One region of the Saccharopolyspora sp. NPDC045941 genome, then DNA from elsewhere that is predicted to be linked to it. Evidence: riboswitches for the same ligand, from Rfam matches in the RefSeq annotation. Region 1 holds a riboswitch; each other region holds the start of a gene.
What was found. A riboswitch is a leader RNA that binds a small molecule or an ion and turns the genes downstream of it on or off. The one in region 1 is predicted to bind cobalamin.

Region 2: linked by a shared signal. The riboswitch ahead of metE (5-methyltetrahydropteroyltriglutamate--homocysteine S-methyltransferase) and the one ahead of AC07FN_RS00025 (ribonucleoside-diphosphate reductase subunit alpha) in region 1 are both predicted to bind cobalamin.
Region 3: linked by a shared signal. The riboswitch ahead of AC07FN_RS36215 (putative cobaltochelatase) and the one ahead of AC07FN_RS00025 (ribonucleoside-diphosphate reductase subunit alpha) in region 1 are both predicted to bind cobalamin.
Region 4: linked by a shared signal. The riboswitch ahead of cobN (cobaltochelatase subunit CobN) and the one ahead of AC07FN_RS00025 (ribonucleoside-diphosphate reductase subunit alpha) in region 1 are both predicted to bind cobalamin.

Annotation. Positions count from the first base shown of each region.
Region 1 is NZ_JBWKKU010000001.1:4,551-8,754, reverse strand. Features, by position in the region: gene AC07FN_RS00030 (glycoside hydrolase family 3 protein) at 1-2,142, opposite strand, end outside; cobalamin riboswitch at 2,260-2,473, shown strand; gene AC07FN_RS00025 (ribonucleoside-diphosphate reductase subunit alpha) at 2,584-4,204, shown strand, end outside.
Region 2 is NZ_JBWKKU010000004.1:193,774-197,977, forward strand. Features, by position in the region: gene AC07FN_RS05000 (2OG-Fe(II) oxygenase) at 1-143, opposite strand, end outside; gene AC07FN_RS05005 (methylated-DNA--[protein]-cysteine S-methyltransferase) at 140-757, opposite strand; gene AC07FN_RS05010 (RNA polymerase sigma factor) at 757-1,251, opposite strand; cobalamin riboswitch at 1,501-1,739, shown strand; gene metE (5-methyltetrahydropteroyltriglutamate--homocysteine S-methyltransferase) at 1,872-4,148, shown strand.
Region 3 is NZ_JBWKKU010000064.1:22,120-26,323, reverse strand. Features, by position in the region: gene AC07FN_RS36225 (YbaB/EbfC family nucleoid-associated protein) at 1-427, opposite strand, end outside; gene AC07FN_RS36220 (GNAT family N-acetyltransferase) at 617-1,084, shown strand; cobalamin riboswitch at 1,398-1,570, shown strand; gene AC07FN_RS36215 (putative cobaltochelatase) at 1,603-3,621, shown strand; gene AC07FN_RS36210 (MFS transporter) at 3,784-4,204, opposite strand, start outside.
Region 4 is NZ_JBWKKU010000122.1:3,860-8,063, forward strand. Features, by position in the region: gene AC07FN_RS44940 (precorrin-2 C(20)-methyltransferase) at 1-149, opposite strand, end outside; gene AC07FN_RS44945 (precorrin-8X methylmutase) at 146-772, opposite strand; gene cobG (precorrin-3B synthase) at 805-2,022, opposite strand; cobalamin riboswitch at 2,109-2,295, shown strand; gene cobN (cobaltochelatase subunit CobN) at 2,390-4,204, shown strand, end outside.

The DNA of each region.
Region 1 (4,204 bases):
GGCGACGGCGTCCAGGTATTGCCAGGTCGTGTACCCGAGCCCGTGTCCGAAGTGGAACGCCGGTGTCACGGCCCGGTCTTCGTACGCGCGGTAGCCGACCACGGTCCCCTCGGTGTAGTGCAGTTCGCCGTCCACCGGCTGCACACCGGGCAGCGGGACCGGGACGTCGGCGAGCTCGGCGGGGAACGTCGTCGGCAACCGGCCGCCGGGCTCCGCCTCGCCCAGCAGCACATCGGCCAGCGCGTCCCCGTACTCCTGGCTGCCGAACCAGGTCCACAGCACCGCGGGCACGTCGGCGGCCCACGGCATGAGCACCGGCGAACCGGCGTTGACCACCACGACGGTGTTCGGATTCGCCGCCACGACCTTGCGGATCAGCTCGTTCTGCGCGCCGGGCAGATCCAGCGAGTCGCGGTCGCGGCCCTCCGTCTCGACCTCGTCGTTGGTGCCGACCACCACCACCGCGACATCGGCGTCCCTGGCGACCGCGAGGGCCGCGGCGAGTTCGCTGGCGTCGTCCCATTCCCGTGCGCGGTGCCCGATTCCGACCGCCACCAGCGCATCGAGGCTCTGCGGGGTGAACTCCACGGTGAGCGCGGCCCGACCGGCGTCGTCCAGGTCCGATTCCACGATCACCACGTTGAACCGCTGCTCGGGCGGCTCCAGCATGTCGCCCATCGGATCGTCGATCCCGTCCGCGCGCACCACGTCCGCGGCCAGCACCTCCCGGCCCGCGAGCTCGACGCGGAAGCCGCCGGTGCCGTTCACCCCGAACACGTGCTCGCCGACGTCGAGCAGGAGATTCCCCCGCAGCCGCAACGACTTCGCCCCGGCAGGCAGCCCGCCGAGCCACAGCAGCCGCTCGGTGCCGCGCAATTCGCTTTCGAGCACCTCGCCGTCGGCACCGAGGTAGTCGACGCGCAGGCCGCTGCCCTCTCCCGCCGGATCGGCGACCTCCGCACCCGGGATCACGTCCAGCAGCCGCCGGTGCCGGACACCGCGCTGGTACACGACATCCGCGTCCGGCAACGCCGCCCGCAGCCCGTCCAGCGGAGTCACCACGTGCGGCGGGCTGACGTGCGAGGAACCGCCGCCCTGCACCGCCGGAATGGTGGCGTTCTCGCCGATCACCGCGACCTTGGCGACCTTCGGGTCGATCGGCAGCAGCGGCGCATCCGACACGGCCTCGTTGCGCAGCAGCACGAATCCCTGCGCCGCGAGCCGCCGAATGACCGGCCGGGCCTCCTCCGACGGACCGCCACCGCCAGGCTCGGAGTCCTCGAAAGCGCCGACGCGGTCGGCCAGCCGCAGGACGCGCAGGACCTTGTCGTCCAGCACCGACTCGGGAACTCCGCCCTTCTCCACGGCTTTCGCGAGTTTTCCGCCGCTCCAGGGGCTTTTCGGCCCGGGCATCGCCAGGTCGAGGCCGCCGAGCGCCGCCGCCTGGAGCGAGCGGGTGGCGAACCAGTCCGACACGAGCACGCCGTCCCACGCCCACTCACCCTTGAGGATGTCGTTCACCAGCGCGGAATTCTCGGTCATCGTGCTGCCGTTCACCGAGTTGTAGGCGGCCATCAGCACCCACGGCGATGCCTTCGCGATGATCCGCTCGAACGGCTTGAGGTAGAGGTCGCGCAGCGTCCGCTCGTCGACGATCGCGTCGTAGCTGAGCCGCTCGGTCTCGCTGTCGTTGGCCACGAAGTGCTTCGGCGTCGCGGCCACCCCGCGCGACTGGATGCCCGCCACCACCTCGGCGCCGATCTCGCCGATCAGCAGCGGATCCTCCGAGAAGTTCTCGAAATGCCTTCCGCCGAAAGGACTTCGGTGCACGTTGACGGTCGGCGCCAGCACCACGTGCACGCCCCGGCGGCGCGCCTCGTCGCCGAACATCTCCCCCGCGGTCCGCGCCGCCGCCCGGTCCCACGTCGCCGCCAGCGCGGACGCCACCGGGAACAGCAACGAGGTGTCGCGCTCGTCCCAGGTCGTGCCGCGCACCCCGTTCGGGCCGTCGGAGAGCACCAGCGACCGCAGCCCGATCTGGGGCATCGGGTGCAGGGTCCAGAAGTCGGCTCCGGTCAGCAGCCGCGCCTTGTCCGCCACGGTCAGCTCCGAGAGCAACGACCGAAGCTTCGCCTCGTCCACCGGGTCCCCTTTCGCCAGCCCCCGGCCGCCCAGTCTCGGCCACCGCGCCCGGACTGTCGACCGGTACCACGCCACGCCGTTATCTGCCCATGCACGCCGCCCCCGAACCCAACATGTAGTGTGTCGATCGCTGGTGGTTCACCGGAGGCGTCCGGTGAGGCAAGAGGGAACCCGGTGCGAATCCGGGACTGCCCCGCAGCGGTGAACGGGAACGAAAGGCGTGACCCGGCTGCCGAACGGCAGCGGGTAGAGCACTGGGCGAACAGCCTGGGAAGCCACGACCGCTAGGCCGCCCGTGAGTCCGAAGACCTGCCGCCGGTGCACGCGCGAAGCGTGCTGTCCGGGACCTCGAGGGCGGGTCTGCGCGGACGACCAGCGGCTGCCGCCGCGGGTCTCCTCGCGCGCCGTCGTGGTCCGCCGAGCTCGCGAGGGAGAGAGCCCGTGACGGCGACACTCAACGACTGGACCCGCGTGTCCACTGTGGTCCACCAAGCCTGCGCCGGGCTGTCCGGCGTGTCCGCCGAAGCCGTGCTCGACGAGGTGCGGCGCACCGGCTACACCGGCATCAGCGACGACGAGCTCTCGCTCGCCCAGGTCATGGCGGCGCGCACGCTGATCGAGACCGAACCGAACTACTCGCAGGTCACCGCCCGGCTGCTGCTGGACCGGATGCGCCGCGAGGCGCTGAGCTACCTGGGGGAGCCGCAGGAGGCCGACCAGGAGGAGATGCGCGCCCGCTACCCGGAGTACTTCGCCGACTACGTGCGGCGCGGCATCGAGCTGGAGATGCTGGACCCGGAGCTGGGCGCCTTCGACCTGGCGCGGCTGGGCGGCGCGCTGGTGGCGGAACGCGACCTGACCTTCGGCTTCCTCGGGCTGCAGACCCTCTACGACCGGTACTTCCTGCACCACGACGGCACCCGGTTCGAGCTGCCGCAGGCCTTCTTCATGCGGGTCGCGATGGGTCTCGCGCTTCGCGAGGACGACCGCGAGGCGCGGGCCATCGAGTTCTACCACCTGCTGTCGTCGTTCGACTTCATGTGCTCGACGCCGACGCTGTTCAACGCCGGCACCACCCGGCCGCAGCTGTCGTCCTGCTTCCTGACCACTGTGGACGACGACCTGTCCGGCATCTTCCACTCGATCAGCAACAACGCGCTGCTGTCGAAGTACGCCGGCGGGCTGGGCAACGACTGGACGCCGGTGCGCGGCATCGGCGCCCACATCAACGGCACCAACGGGAAGTCGCAGGGCGTGGTGCCGTTCCTGAAGATCGCCAACGACACCGCGGTGGCGGTCAACCAGGGCGGCAAGCGCAAGGGCGCGGTGTGCGCGTACCTGGAGACCTGGCACATCGACGTCGAGGAGTTCCTCGACCTGCGCAAGAACACCGGCGACGACCGCCGCCGCACCCACGACATGAACACCGCGAACTGGGTGCCCGACGAGTTCCTGCGCCGCGTCGAAGCCGACGAGCAGTGGACGCTGTTCTCCCCGGACGAGACCGCTGACCTGCACGACCTCTACGGCAAGGCGTTCGCCGAGCGCTACCGCGCCTACGAGCAGGCCGCCGACCGCGGCGAGATCAAGGTGTTCAAGCGGGTCCGGGCGGTGGAGCTGTGGCGGCGGATGCTGACCATGCTCTTCGAGACCGGCCACCCGTGGATCACCTTCAAGGACCCGTGCAACCTGCGCTCGCCGCAGCAGCACAACGGCGTCGTGCACTCTTCGAACCTGTGCACCGAGATCACCCTGAACACCAGCACCGACGAGGTGGCGGTGTGCAACCTCGGGTCGATCAACCTGGCCCGGCACGTCACGGCCGACGGCATCGACGCCGAGAAGCTGGAGCGCACCACCCGCACCGCCGTGCGGATGCTGGACAACGTCATCGACATCAACTTCTACACGATCCCTGAGGCACGCCGGTCCAACCTGCGGCACCGGCCGGTCGGGCTGGGGCTGATGGGCTTCGCGGACGCGCTGTTCGTGCAGCGCATCCCGGTGTCGTCGGATGCGGCGGTGGAGTTCGCCGACCGCAGCATGGAGCAGATCAGCTACC
Region 2 (4,204 bases), on a different contig from region 1:
AGGGCCGCGATCCGCTCGCACTCGGCGACGGTCAGCAACTGCGGCAGCAGCGCGCAACCGTAGTCGTTGACCTCGGCGGCGACTCCCGCCCAGTCCGCCGCCGCGACCCGCTTCGCGTACCGGTCCGTCTTCGACGTGCTCATGCCGCCTCCAGGTTCAGCAGGGTTTCCTTGGCTTCCGCGCCGCCGACGTACCCGCCCGAGGTGCCGTCCGAGCGCACGACGCGGTGGCACGGCACCACCACCGGTAGCGGGTTGGTCGCGCACGCGGTGCCCACCGCGCGAACCGCCCGCGGGCTGCCCGCCGCGGCGGCGACCTCCGCGTAGCTGGCGGTGCGGCCGTAGCCGATGTCGGGCAGGTGTTCCAGCACGTTGAGCCGGAACCCGCGCGAGAGCCGCCAGTCCAGCGGCAGGTCGAAAGTCCGTCGCCGCCCGGCGAAGTACTCGTCGATCTGGCGGACCGCCTCGTCGAGCCGGGCCGGCGCCCGCAGGATGCGCGGGCTGATCAGCTCGGCCAGCGACTCCAGGACCGAGCTGTGCCCCTGTCGATCGAAAGCGACCCGCACCAGGCCGCGTTCGGTGGCCGCCAGCAGCAGCTCGCCGACCGGGGTGCCGACGGTGCGGTACGCGACGTCGAGCAGCCCTTCCCGCTGGGCCGCGCTCACCAGGTCGATGTGCAGCCGCTCGCTGGTGTTGAAGTCGATCGCCGGGAGCGCGTCGAACAGGTGTCTGTCGTCGGATTCGTGGATCGTCATCATCACGCTTCCCTCCCCACGCTCGTGGTGGGTCTGTAGGTCGTGCGCAGGGTCTTGATGCCGTCCGCGGCGGCCCGCCGGGCGGCATCGGTGCTGCCGCCGAGGATCGCGGCGATCTCGGCATAGGGCAGGCCGGCCAGGTAGTGGTAGGCCACCGCCATGCGCTGCTTGGCCGGCAGCGCGCTCAGCGCGGCCCACAGGTCGCCGTCCCAGTCCTCCGGGCGGCCGGTCGTGCTGGGCCGCTCGGGCAGGCGCTCGACCACCACCGGCCGGCGGGCCGTCGCCCTGGTGACGTCGACCGCCTTGCGGTGGGCGATCGTGACCAGCCACGCCTCCACGTTGGTGTCCTCGGCCAGCTCCGGGTAGGCGCGCAGTGCGGCCAGGAACGTCTCGGACCACGCGTCCTCGGCGTCGGCCGGTCCGAGCACGGCCCGGCACACTCGCAGCACCATCGGGCCGTACTCGTCAACGATCTGCTCGAACGGTCTCACTTTCACTCCCCGTAGACGCCCCGCGCCGCGGAAACGTGAGATGCGGATCGCCCCGTTTCCACGATCGTCACCCGGACGTGGCCATCCCGCGTTTCGGGAGCGGGCCGCCGGCGACGGTGCCGCGTGACGAGCGTCTCACCGGAGGTGCGGCGGCGGGCCGGAAGATCATGTTCAGCCCGGGGATCGCCGGTCGCGGGGGCCGCCTGGCGCGGGCCGGGCGCGTCACCGGCCCTTGTCAACGGCCCCCCGATCGGTAGCCTCCGTTGTGCTGGTGGTTCGTCCGCCTCCCTGGAGCGGGGTGGACGAGGCAAGAGGGAACCCGGTGCGAATCCGGGACTGCCCCGCAGCGGTGAGTGGGAACGAACGCCGTCCCCGGTCCCAGACCGGGCACAGCACTGGGCACGCGTGCCTGGGAAGCGACGGCCACTAGGAACCCCGGCTCCGGCCGGGACGCGCCCGCGAGTCCGAAGACCTGCCACCGGTGCGCGCACCGGACGGTGCGCGCGGTCCGGGGTCTCGCGGGAGGACCCGGCGGACGACCGGCTCGCGCCGCGCGGTGCGAGCCGGGCCGCCTGCGCCTTCCCGGACCTCGGGGCATCTGCCGTCGAGCTCGCGAGGAGAGGGCCTTGACCAGCAAGATCGGATCTACCGTACTCGGATACCCCCGGATCGGCCCCGACCGGGAACTCAAGCGCGCGCTGGAGCGCTACTGGTCGTCCAGCATCGGCGAGGCGGAGCTGCGCGCGGTGGCGCGCGAACTCCGCGTCCAGACCTGGCGGTCGCTGTGGGACGCGGGCCTGGATTCGGTGCCGGGCAACACGTCCTCGTACTACGACCAGGTGCTGGACACCGCCGTCACCTTCGGCGCGATCCCGCCGCGCTTCGCGAAGCTCGGGCTGGGCCCGCTGGACACCTACTTCGCGATGGCGCGCGGCGTGGCGTCCGAGCCGCCGCTGGAGATGACGAAGTGGTTCGACACGAACTACCACTACCTGGTGCCCGAGATCGGCCCGGACACGCAGTTCTCGCTGGCCGACCGGACTCCCGTGGAGCAGTACCGGGAGGCCGCGGAGCTGGGCGTGACCACCCGCCCGGTGCTGGTCGGCCCGCTCACGTTCCTGCTGCTGGCCAAGTCCGCGGACGGCGCGCCGGAGTCGTTCCGGCCGCTGGACCGGCTGGACGCGCTGCTGGACACCTACGCGGAGCTGCTCGGCGAGCTGCACCGCGCCGGCGTTGAGTGGGTGCAGCTGGACGAGCCCGCCTTCGCCGCCGACCGCTCGCCGGCCGAACTCGCCGCCCTGCGTGCCGCCTACCGGCGGCTCGGCGATCTGGCGGAGCGGCCGAAACTGCTGGTCGCGGGGTACTTCGGCGATCTCGGCGAGGCGCTGGAGGTGCTGGCGTCCAGCCCGGTCGAAGCGATCGGCGCCGACCTCGTCGCCGGTAAGTCCACAGTGGACGCTCTGTCGTCGGTTCGCGGGCTGAGCGGCAAGACCCTGGTGGCCGGGCTCGTCGACGGGCGAAACGTCTGGCGCACCGATCTCGACAAGGCGCTCGCGACCGCTGCCACGCTGCTCGGCTCGGCGAACGAGGTCGCGGTCAGCTCGTCGTGCTCCCTGCTGCACGTGCCCTACGACGTCGACGCGGAGACCGGCATCGACCCGCAGGTGAAGTCCTGGCTGGCCTTCGCCGCGCAGAAGGTCCGCGAGGTGGTCGTGCTGGGCCGCGCGTTGCGCGAGGGCCGCGACGCGGTGGCCGACGAGCTGGCCGAGGCGCGCACCGCGATCGCCGACCGCGCCGGCGCGGACCGGGTCCGGAACAATCGCGTGCGCGCTCGGTTGCAGGCGCTTCGGCCGGAGTACACGCAGCGCGGCGAGTACGACACGCGGCGCGCGGCTCAGCAGGAGGCGTTGAACCTGCCACCGTTGCCGACCACGACGATCGGATCGTTCCCGCAGACCACGGACGTCCGCAAGGCGCGCGCCGCGGTGCGCGCCGGCCGCATCGACCAGGCGACGTACCGGCGGCGGATGCAGGACGAGATCGAGCGCGTGATCCGCCTGCAGGAAGGGCTCGGGCTCGATGTCCTGGTGCACGGCGAGCCGGAGCGCAACGACATGGTGCAGTACTTCGCCGAGCACCTGGACGGCTTCGCCAGCACCGACAACGCATGGGTGCAGTCCTACGGTTCGCGGTGCGTGCGCCCGCCGATCCTCTACGGCGACGTCTCCCGCCCGGCACCGATCACCGTCGAGTGGGCGAGCTATGCGCAGCGGCTGACCGAGAAGCCGGTCAAGGGCATGCTCACCGGCCCGGTGACGATCCTGGCGTGGTCGTTCGTCCGCGACGACCAGCCGCCGGCCGACACCGCGAAGCAGGTCGCGCTGGCCATCCGGGACGAGGTCGCCGACCTGGAGGCGGCCGGCATCCGGGTCATCCAGGTCGACGAGCCCGCGCTGCGCGAACTGCTCCCGCTGCGCCGGGCAGCGCACGGGGAGTACCTGGACTGGGCGGTGACGTCCTTCCGGCTCGCCACCTGCGGCGTCGCCGATTCGACCCAGATCCACACCCACCTGTGCTATTCGGAGTTCGGCGACGTGATCAACGCGATCGTGGCGCTGGGCGCCGACGTCACCAGCATCGAGGCCGCCCGCTCGCGCATGGAGGTGCTCGACGATCTCAACGCGGTCGGCTTCGGCCACGGCGTCGGGCCCGGGGTGTACGACATCCACTCGCCGCGCGTGCCGGACACCGCCGAGGTCGTGGACCTGCTGCGGGCCGCGCTGGCGGCGGTGCCGGCGGAACGGTTGTGGGTCAACCCGGACTGCGGGCTGAAGACCCGCGGCTACGCCGAGGTCGAGGCGGCGTTGCAGAACCTCGTCGCGGCGGCGGCCGAACTGCGCTGACGCCGGGCCCGCGGGCGGCGCCGCACCGGTGGCGCCGCCCGCGAAACGGTCCGATC
Region 3 (4,204 bases), on a different contig from region 1:
AGTCTTCGTCGTCGGGCGGCCGGTGCTCCGCGCCGTCCTCGGCCTCGGGATCGGGGAAGCGCTCGCGGTAGGCCGACACGACCGCGTTGACGGTCTCGGTGTCGTCGCCGACCGTGGCCGACATGACCTCGGCCACCTGGTCCCGGATGCCTGCCTGCGCCTGCCGCATGGTCGTCAGCACCGACTCCGCCAGACCGGCGCCGGACATCCGGCGCGCGTCGTCGGTGATCTGCAGGTCGGTGACCGCGCCGGCGCTGTCGACCGTCACCCGCACCACGCCGTCGCGGGACTCCGCGGTGGCCTTGACCGCCGTCACCTGCTGCTGCATCTGCTGGTAGCGGTCGGCCTTCGCCTGGATGCCGTCGGCCCAGCGCCTGATCTCCTCCTCGGTTCGCGCGCCGTCGACGCCGAACACCGGTTCGCTCACGAATCCCCCATGGCCGCTCGGCTCCCGATCTCGCGCAGGCTAACCGCGGTCTCGGCGGCGGGTCAGCGATTCGGCGCGAAACTGGCCCGATCAGAGCAGCGCCCGCCCGCCGGCGGCAGGAGTGGCGTTGACTACTCCCGGTGCTGGTGGATGCGGGTTTTGAGACCTCGCTGTGATATCCAGGTAAGGGTGACCCTCCAGCCGCTCGCGACCGCCGTCCACCGCGCCTACACCGCGGACCTGGACGCCGAGGACTTCTACCGGATGCTGCGCCTGCGCGTCGACGTGTTCGTCGTCGAACAGGAATGCCCCTACCCGGAGCTGGACGGTCGGGACCTGGAGGAGACCACCCGCCACTTCTGGATCGACTCCGCCGACGGCTACGTGCTCGGCTACCTGCGGCTGCTGGAAGACCCCGACGGCACCTTCCGCATCGGCCGGGTCTGCACCGCCAAGAGCGCGCGCGGGCTGGGGCTGGCGCGCAAGCTGATGCGCGCCGCGGTCGCCGAGGTGCAGCACACGCCTGCCGTGCTCGCCGCCCAGACCTACGCCAAGGAGTTCTACCGCTCCTTCGGCTTCGTCGAGGACGGCGAGGAATACCTAGAGGACGGCATCCCGCACGTCGACATGCGCCGGGAGCCCCGCCGGCGGGCGTGACCGGCGCCACTCGGGACTTGACCTCGGCCATCTGGGCTGCCGGGCTCCGGAACGTGGAGGAGGGGCAATGGGTGCACGGGACGGCGTGATCGCCGCGATGTGCTGCCCCGCTTCCGTCGCCTGCCACCCGCACCGGCGCTTCGCGGCCGGGTGAATCGCACGTACCCCTCCTGCCGGTCCCGCACCGGCCCCGACGCCGCCTGAGCCACCTTTCGCGAGCACTTCGCCACCCCGGCGACCCCGGCCGCAGTGGTGCTGGTCTCGTCGTCGCCGCGGCCGGTTGGTCCGCCGGGCCGGTTCTGCGACGATGCACCTTGATCCGAATGCAAGGGGTGCGCCAGGAAGCCGGTGGGAATCCGGCACGGTCGGCGCCACTGTGACCGGGGAGCGGCCCTCCCCCCGCGAGCCACCGGGGCGACCTGGGAAGGCCGGAGGGGCGCGGTGATCCGGGAGTCAGGACACTGCCGCCCCTTGTTCCCGCCACCGGGGCGTCCGAACCCCGAGGAAGGAACACCGGCATGACCGCTGCCCCGCGCTTTCCCTTCTCCGCCGTCGTCGGCCACGACGACCTCCGGCTGGCGCTGCTGCTCAACGCCGTGCACCCGGCCATCGGCGGCGTGCTCGTCCGAGGGGAGAAGGGCACGGCGAAGTCGACCGTGGTGCGTGCGCTGGCGTCGCTGCTGCCGCCGCTCGACGTGATCACCGGCTGCCGCTTCGGCTGCGCCCCGCAGGCCGCCGACCCGCAGTGCCCGGACGGCCCGCACGGCTCCGAAGCCGCGCAACGACCCGCCCAGCTCGTCGAACTCCCCGTCGGCGCCACCGAAGACCGGTTGATCGGCTCGCTCGACCTGGAACGCGCCCTGACCGAAGGGGTCCGCGCCTTCCAGCCCGGCCTGCTCGCCGCCGCGCACCGGGGCGTGCTGTACGTCGACGAGGTGAACCTGCTGCACGACCACCTCGTGGACCTCCTGCTGGACGCCGCGGCGATGGGCCGCGCGCACGTCGAGCGGGAAGGCGTTTCGGTCTCGCACGCGGCGTCGTTCCTGCTGGTGGGCACCATGAACCCGGAGGAGGGCGAGCTGCGCCCGCAGCTGCTCGACCGGTTCGGCCTCACCGTGCACGTCGTGGCGTCGCGGGACGTGGCGACCCGGACCGAGGTGGTGCGCCGCCGCCTGGCGTTCGAAGCCGACCCGGCCGGGTTCGCCGCGAGGTGGTCCGGTGCCGACGCAGAACTGGCCGAGCGGATCGCCGCCGCCCGCTCGCGGGTGGACTCGGTCGCCCTCCCCGATGCCGAGCTCCGCCGGATCTCCGCGCTGTGCGCGTCCTTCGACGTCGACGGCATGCGAGCCGACCTAGTGCTGGCGCGCACCGCCACCGCGCACGCGGCCTGGCGCGGCGCCGAGGCGGTCGCCGAGGAGGACGTCGAGGCGGCGGCCCGGCTCGCGCTGCCGCACCGGCGCCGCCGCGACCCGTTCGACGAGCCCGGCATCGACGAGGACCAGCTCAAACAAGCCCTCTCCGAGGCGGCGGAGCACGCCGACGACGGCGACGACGAACCGCCGGAAGGCCCGGACGGCGGCGGTCAGCCGCCGGAGGGGCCCGAAGGACCCACCGGGCCGGACGGCGGAGCCGACGGCTCGGAGGAGCGCAGCGACGACCGGGCGCCCGCGGAGCGGCCGCCGGCGGCGCCGGCGGCGGCTTTTCAGGCGCGGCTGCTGGAGGTGCCGGGGCTCGGCGACGGCGCGCCGGGGCGGCGGTCGCGGTCCCGGGCGCGGAGCGGCCGCACGACGCGGGCATCCACTGTGGAGGGTCACGGCATCCACCTGGCGGCCACGCTGGCCGCCGCGGCGCCGCACCAGGTCGCGCGCGGGCGCTGCGGCCCCGGGCTGGTGCTGCGCGGCGACGACCTGCGGCGCGCCATCCGGGAGGGGCGCGAGGGGAACCTGGTGCTGTTCGCGGTGGACGCGTCGGGATCGATGGCCGCCAGGGAGCGGATGTCGGCGGTGAGCGGCGCCGTCCTGTCGCTGCTGCGGGACGCCTACCAGCGGCGCGACAAGGTCGGCGTGGTGACCTTCCGCGGCGACTCGGCGGAACTCGCGTTGCCGCCGACGTCCTCTGTGGACATCGCGGCCGCGCGGATGCGGCAGCTGCGCACGGGCGGCCGCACGCCGCTGGCCGACGGGTTGCTGCGCGTGCACCGGGTGGTGCAGACCGAGCGGATGCGGGACCCGCAGCGGCGGGCCCTGGTCGTGCTGCTGACCGACGGAAAGGCCACCGTGCCGCTGGATTCCGGGCTCACCGGGCGTATTCGCACGCAGCGTGCCGTCGATGACGCGCTGCGCTCGGCGGGCCTGCTCGCCGAGGCGGGCGTCGCGTCCGTCGTGGTGGACTGCGAGAACGGGCCGGTCCGGCTCGGCCTGGCCGGCCGGCTCGGGGCCGCGCTGGGCGGCCCCTGCCTGCGGCTGGAGGAGCTGTCCGCGGACAACGTCGCCGGCGTCGTCCGCGCGGTCCGGGACGAGCGCCCCCGTGCCGCTTGATCTCGTTTTGATTACGAGATCCGACGTTCCGTCTTCTGGCCCACCCGACCGATTGGTACGGTGACGCCGTCCACCTGACCCCCAGGGGTGGACCCGCAAGATGCCCCCGCGCTCCCGGTAACCCCCAGGCCGGTCGAGTGCGGGGGCTCTTTTAATCGCCCCTCACGCGGCCCGGTCGCCGACCGCGGGCGCGACGACGCGGGTTTGGTAGCGGTGGCGGCAGGCGGCCGCGACGATCAGCAGCGGAACCGCCGTGGCGGCGGCGATCCCGAAGATCAAGCCGTACGAGCCGCGCTCCGCGAAATACCCGGCCGCCGCCGATGCGGCCGCACTGCCCAGGAACAACGCCGACGCGAACAACGCCACGGCGGTGCCCCTGGCCTCCGGGGCCACCGAGGTCACCCAGGTCTGCAACGACGAGTGCATGAACGACCAGCCGCCGCCGAGCAGCAACGCCGTGACCACCACGGTCGCGATGCTCGCGGTGGCGGTCACGACCAGGTAGCCGACGAACATCGACGCGCCGCCGATCGCGATCAGCTGCCAGACCGCCAAGCGCCGCCCCAACACCTTCACCAGCCGG
Region 4 (4,204 bases), on a different contig from region 1:
GACCTCGCGATGCTCCTGCCGTGCCGGGCGCTGTGGTACGCGATCACCTCGGCCCGCTCGATCAGCCGGGCGGCCTTGACCGTCACCAGCTCCGGGTCGCCGGGGCCGAGACCCACGCCGAAAAGCGTGCCCTTGCCGTTGCTGCTCACTCTTCCTCGCTCGCGATCGCGTTGATGGCGGCCACCGCCATGGCGCTGCCGCCGCGGCGGCCGTGCACCACCAGGTGGTCCAGCTCGGCGGGGTGCGCCGCCAACGCCTCCTTCGATTCCGCGGCACCGATGAAGCCGACGGGCAGCCCCAGCACCGCGGCGGGCTTCGGGGCGCCGTCCTCGATCATCTCCAGCAACCGGAACAGCGCCGTCGGAGCGTTGCCGATCGCGACGACCGATCCCGCCAGCCGGTCGCGCCACAGCTCCAGTGCCGCGGCGCTGCGCGTCGTGCCCAGCTCGCGGGCCAGGTCCGGGACCCGCTCATCGGACAGCGTGCAGATCACGTCGTTGTCCGCGGGCAGACGGCGCCGGGTCACGCCGGCGGCGACCATCGCGGCGTCGCACAGCACCGGCGCACCGGCGCGGAGGGCCGCGCGCGCGTTGAGCACCGCGTCCGCCGAGTACGCCAGGTCGTCGACCAGGTCGACCATGCCGCAGGCGTGGATCATCCGCACCGCTACCCCGGCCACCTCCGGCGGCAGGCCGCTCAGGGCCGCTTCCGCGCGGATCGTGGCGAAGGAGCGGCGGTAGATCTCCGCGCCTTCCCGGACGTATTCGGGCACCCCTCGGTAGCGGGTCGCCCCGTTGTTCTCGTTCACACTGTCCTCCGTGCCGCGACGAGCGCGGCGGATACCTGGTCGACATCGGCGCCGGATGCCCGCGTCTCGCCGTCGAGACCGACCTCGTAGCCGGCACCGGTCGCCAGCACTTCCACGACGCGCCCCCGCGGTCGGCCGCAGCGCCGTTCGCAACCCGACCAATGCACCGGCAGAGCGCCGCCCGCCGATGCGCGCTGGGCGTCTTCGCGGACGTCGGCCCGCGCCTTCGCACAGCCGGGACGACCGGCGCACGCGGTCACCCCGGCACCGGCCGAGGACGGATCGACGAGCAGGCCGTGCGCGCCGAGTTCCGAGAGCCACCGCCCCGCTTCCTCCGGCGGCAAGCCGGGCAGGACGACGGTCCGCCACGGCGTCAGGCGAAGTTCGCCCGCGGCGTCGGACGCGGCGGTGATGATATCCAGCTGGTCCCGCGACAGGCGGCCCAGTGGTGCTCCCGCCACCACCCCGACCGTTCCGTCGGACCGTTCCACCGCGCCGACCTGCGAATGCGTCGCCGGCCGGTTCGACGGCACCAGCCCGGCCGGGACGGCGCCGAGGCGATCGGCGATCCGGCGCGCACCGTCGTCGAGTTCGGCCAGCCGCCAAGCCGAGAGCCCTTGCTCGGCCTTCTCCGCCAGGAACGCCTCCGCCGCGGCGATGGCGACGCCGGCGGCCTGGTCCGGGGTCGATCGCACTCCGGAATCCACGCCGGCGAGCACGAGTGCCAGCGTGTCCGCGCTCTCCGCGAGCAGGCCGACATCGGCGCCGAGCGAGATGACGTCCGCGCGGCCGTCGTCGATGGCGAACAGGAAACGTCCGGGCAGGTCCGCCAGCGACGACGTCGCGCAGAGCGCCGCGTCGAGTTCCCGGGCCACCGCCCGCACGTCGACCAGCTCGCGGCCGTCCGCCGAGGGCGAGCCGATGATGTTGCGGACCCGTTCGTGCGTTGCCGAGGGCAGCAGCCCCGCCGTCCGGAGCCCGGCGGCGAGTTCCTCCTCCGCTCCCGCGGGCAGTCCGCGCACCTGCACGTTCGCCCGCGAGGTGAGCTCCGCGCCGCCGTCGCCGAGCGCCGCGGCCGCCGCGATCGCCCGGACCTGGGGAGGCGTGAGCACACCACCCGGGACGCGGATGCGGGCCAGTCCGCCGTCGGCTGCCTCGTGCACCCGCAGCGCGCCGGGACACGCGTCCCGCTCTGGTCTGGCTCTGTGCAACACCCGGCTGATACTACGGACCCAGGTAGTTGCGGACGCAAAACAAGCGGGGTGCGACGTGCGTCATGCCCGCGCCGCTTGACGTAAGATCGCCCCGTTGCGAAGAGTGGTCGCAACATTCAGCGGCGACGGTGGAGGAAGCCGGTGCGAATCCGGCGCGGTCCCGCCACTGTCACCGGGGAGCGGACTCCAAGGAAGTCACTGTCCTAACTGGACGGGAAGACGGAGCGAGCGCTGATCCGGGAGCCAGGAGACTCCGGTCGCCGCGACCTACGAACCGGGGCGAGGACCCCGAGAGAGGTGCCGTCATGCGCTGCGCACGCGCGCCCAGGCCCCGCGACGCCGGTCGCCACGCCGAGGAGCGATCCGCATGATCCTACTTCTGTCCACTTCGGACACCGATCTGCTCAGCGCGCGAGCCGCCGACGCCGAGTACCGGCTCGGCAACCCGGCGCGGCTGGGCGTGGACGACCTGCCCCCGCTGCTGGAGGACGTCGACCTCGTCGTCGTGCGGCTGCTCGGCGGCCGCCGGGCCTGGGAAGAGGGCCTGGACTCGCTGCTCGCGGGCCCGCGCCCGGTGATCGTGCTCGGCGGCGAACAGGCGCCGGACGCGGAACTGATGGAATGCTCGACCGTGCCGGGCGGGGTGTGCGCCGAAGCGCACCGCTACCTCGCCCACGGCGGCCCGGACAACCTGGCTCAGCTGCACCGCTTCCTGTCCGACACGATCCTGCTCACCGGGCACGGCTTCGAGCCTCCGGCGGAGACGCCGACCTGGGGCGTGCTGGAGCGGACCCCGCGGCGCACCGAGGGCCCGACCGTCGCCATGCTCTACTACCGCGCGCACCACATGGCGGGCAACACCGCGTTCGCGAACGCGCTGTGCGAGGCCATCGAAGACGCCGGTGGCCAGGCCTTGCCGCTGTTCTGCGCCTCCCTGCGGGCGCCCGATCCGCAGCTGCTGGAGCAGCTCGGCCGGGCGGACGCGCTGGTCGTCACCGTGCTCGCCGCGGGCGGCACGAAGCCCGCCACCGCTTCCGCCGGCGGTGACGACGAGGCGTGGGACGTCGGCGCGCTCGCCGAACTCGACATCCCGATCCTGCAGGGACTGTGCCTGACCAGCAGCCGCGAGGCCTGGGAGGACAACGACGAGGGCCTGTCGCCGCTGGACATGGCCACGCAGGTCGCCGTGCCCGAGTTCGACGGCCGCCTGATCACCGTGCCCTTCTCCTTCAAGGAGAACGATGCCGAGGGGCTGCCGGTCTACGTGGCCGACCGCGAACGGGCGGCCCGGGTCGCCGGCATCGCGGTCCGGCACGCGACGCTGCGGCACGTGCCGCCGCAGGACAAGCGCCTGGCGCTGATGCTGTCGGCCTACCCGACCAAGCACTCCCGGATCGGCAACGCCGTCGGCCTGGACACGCCGGTCAGCGCGGTCCGCCTGCTGCGGGCGCTGCGCGAGCAGGGCTACGACATCGGCCCCGAGGACGGCCCCGACGCGCTGCCAGGCGTCGCGGACCAGGACGGCGATGCGCTGATCCACGCGCTGATCGCCGCCGGTGGCCAGGACCGCGACTGGCTGTCCGAGGAGCAGCTCAGCGGGAACCCGGTCCGCATCCCCGCGCGCCGGTACGCGAGCTGGTTCGCGACGCTGCCCGAGGACCTGCGCACCGCGATCGAGCAGCACTGGGGACCGCCGCCGGGCGAACTGTTCGTCGACCGCTCCCAGGACCCAGAAGGCGAGATCGTGCTCGCCGCCGTCCGCGCGGGCAACGTCGTGCTCATGGTGCAGCCGCCGCGTGGTTTCGGCGAGAACCCGATCGCGATCTACCACGACCCGGACCTGCCGCCGAGCCACCACTACCTCGCGGCCTACCGCTGGCTGATCGACGAGTTCGGCGCCCACGCCATGGTGCACCTGGGCAAGCACGGCAACCTCGAATGGCTGCCCGGGAAGACGGCGGGCATGTCCGCCTCGTGCGCCCCGGACGCCGCGATCGCCGACCTCCCGCTGATCTACCCGTTCCTGGTCAACGACCCCGGCGAGGGCACCCAGGCCAAGCGCCGGGTGCACGCCACCCTGGTCGACCACCTCGTGCCGCCGATGGCCCGCGCGGAGAGCTACGGCGACATCGCCCGGCTGGAACAGCTCCTCGACGAGCACGCCAACATCTCGGCGATGGAC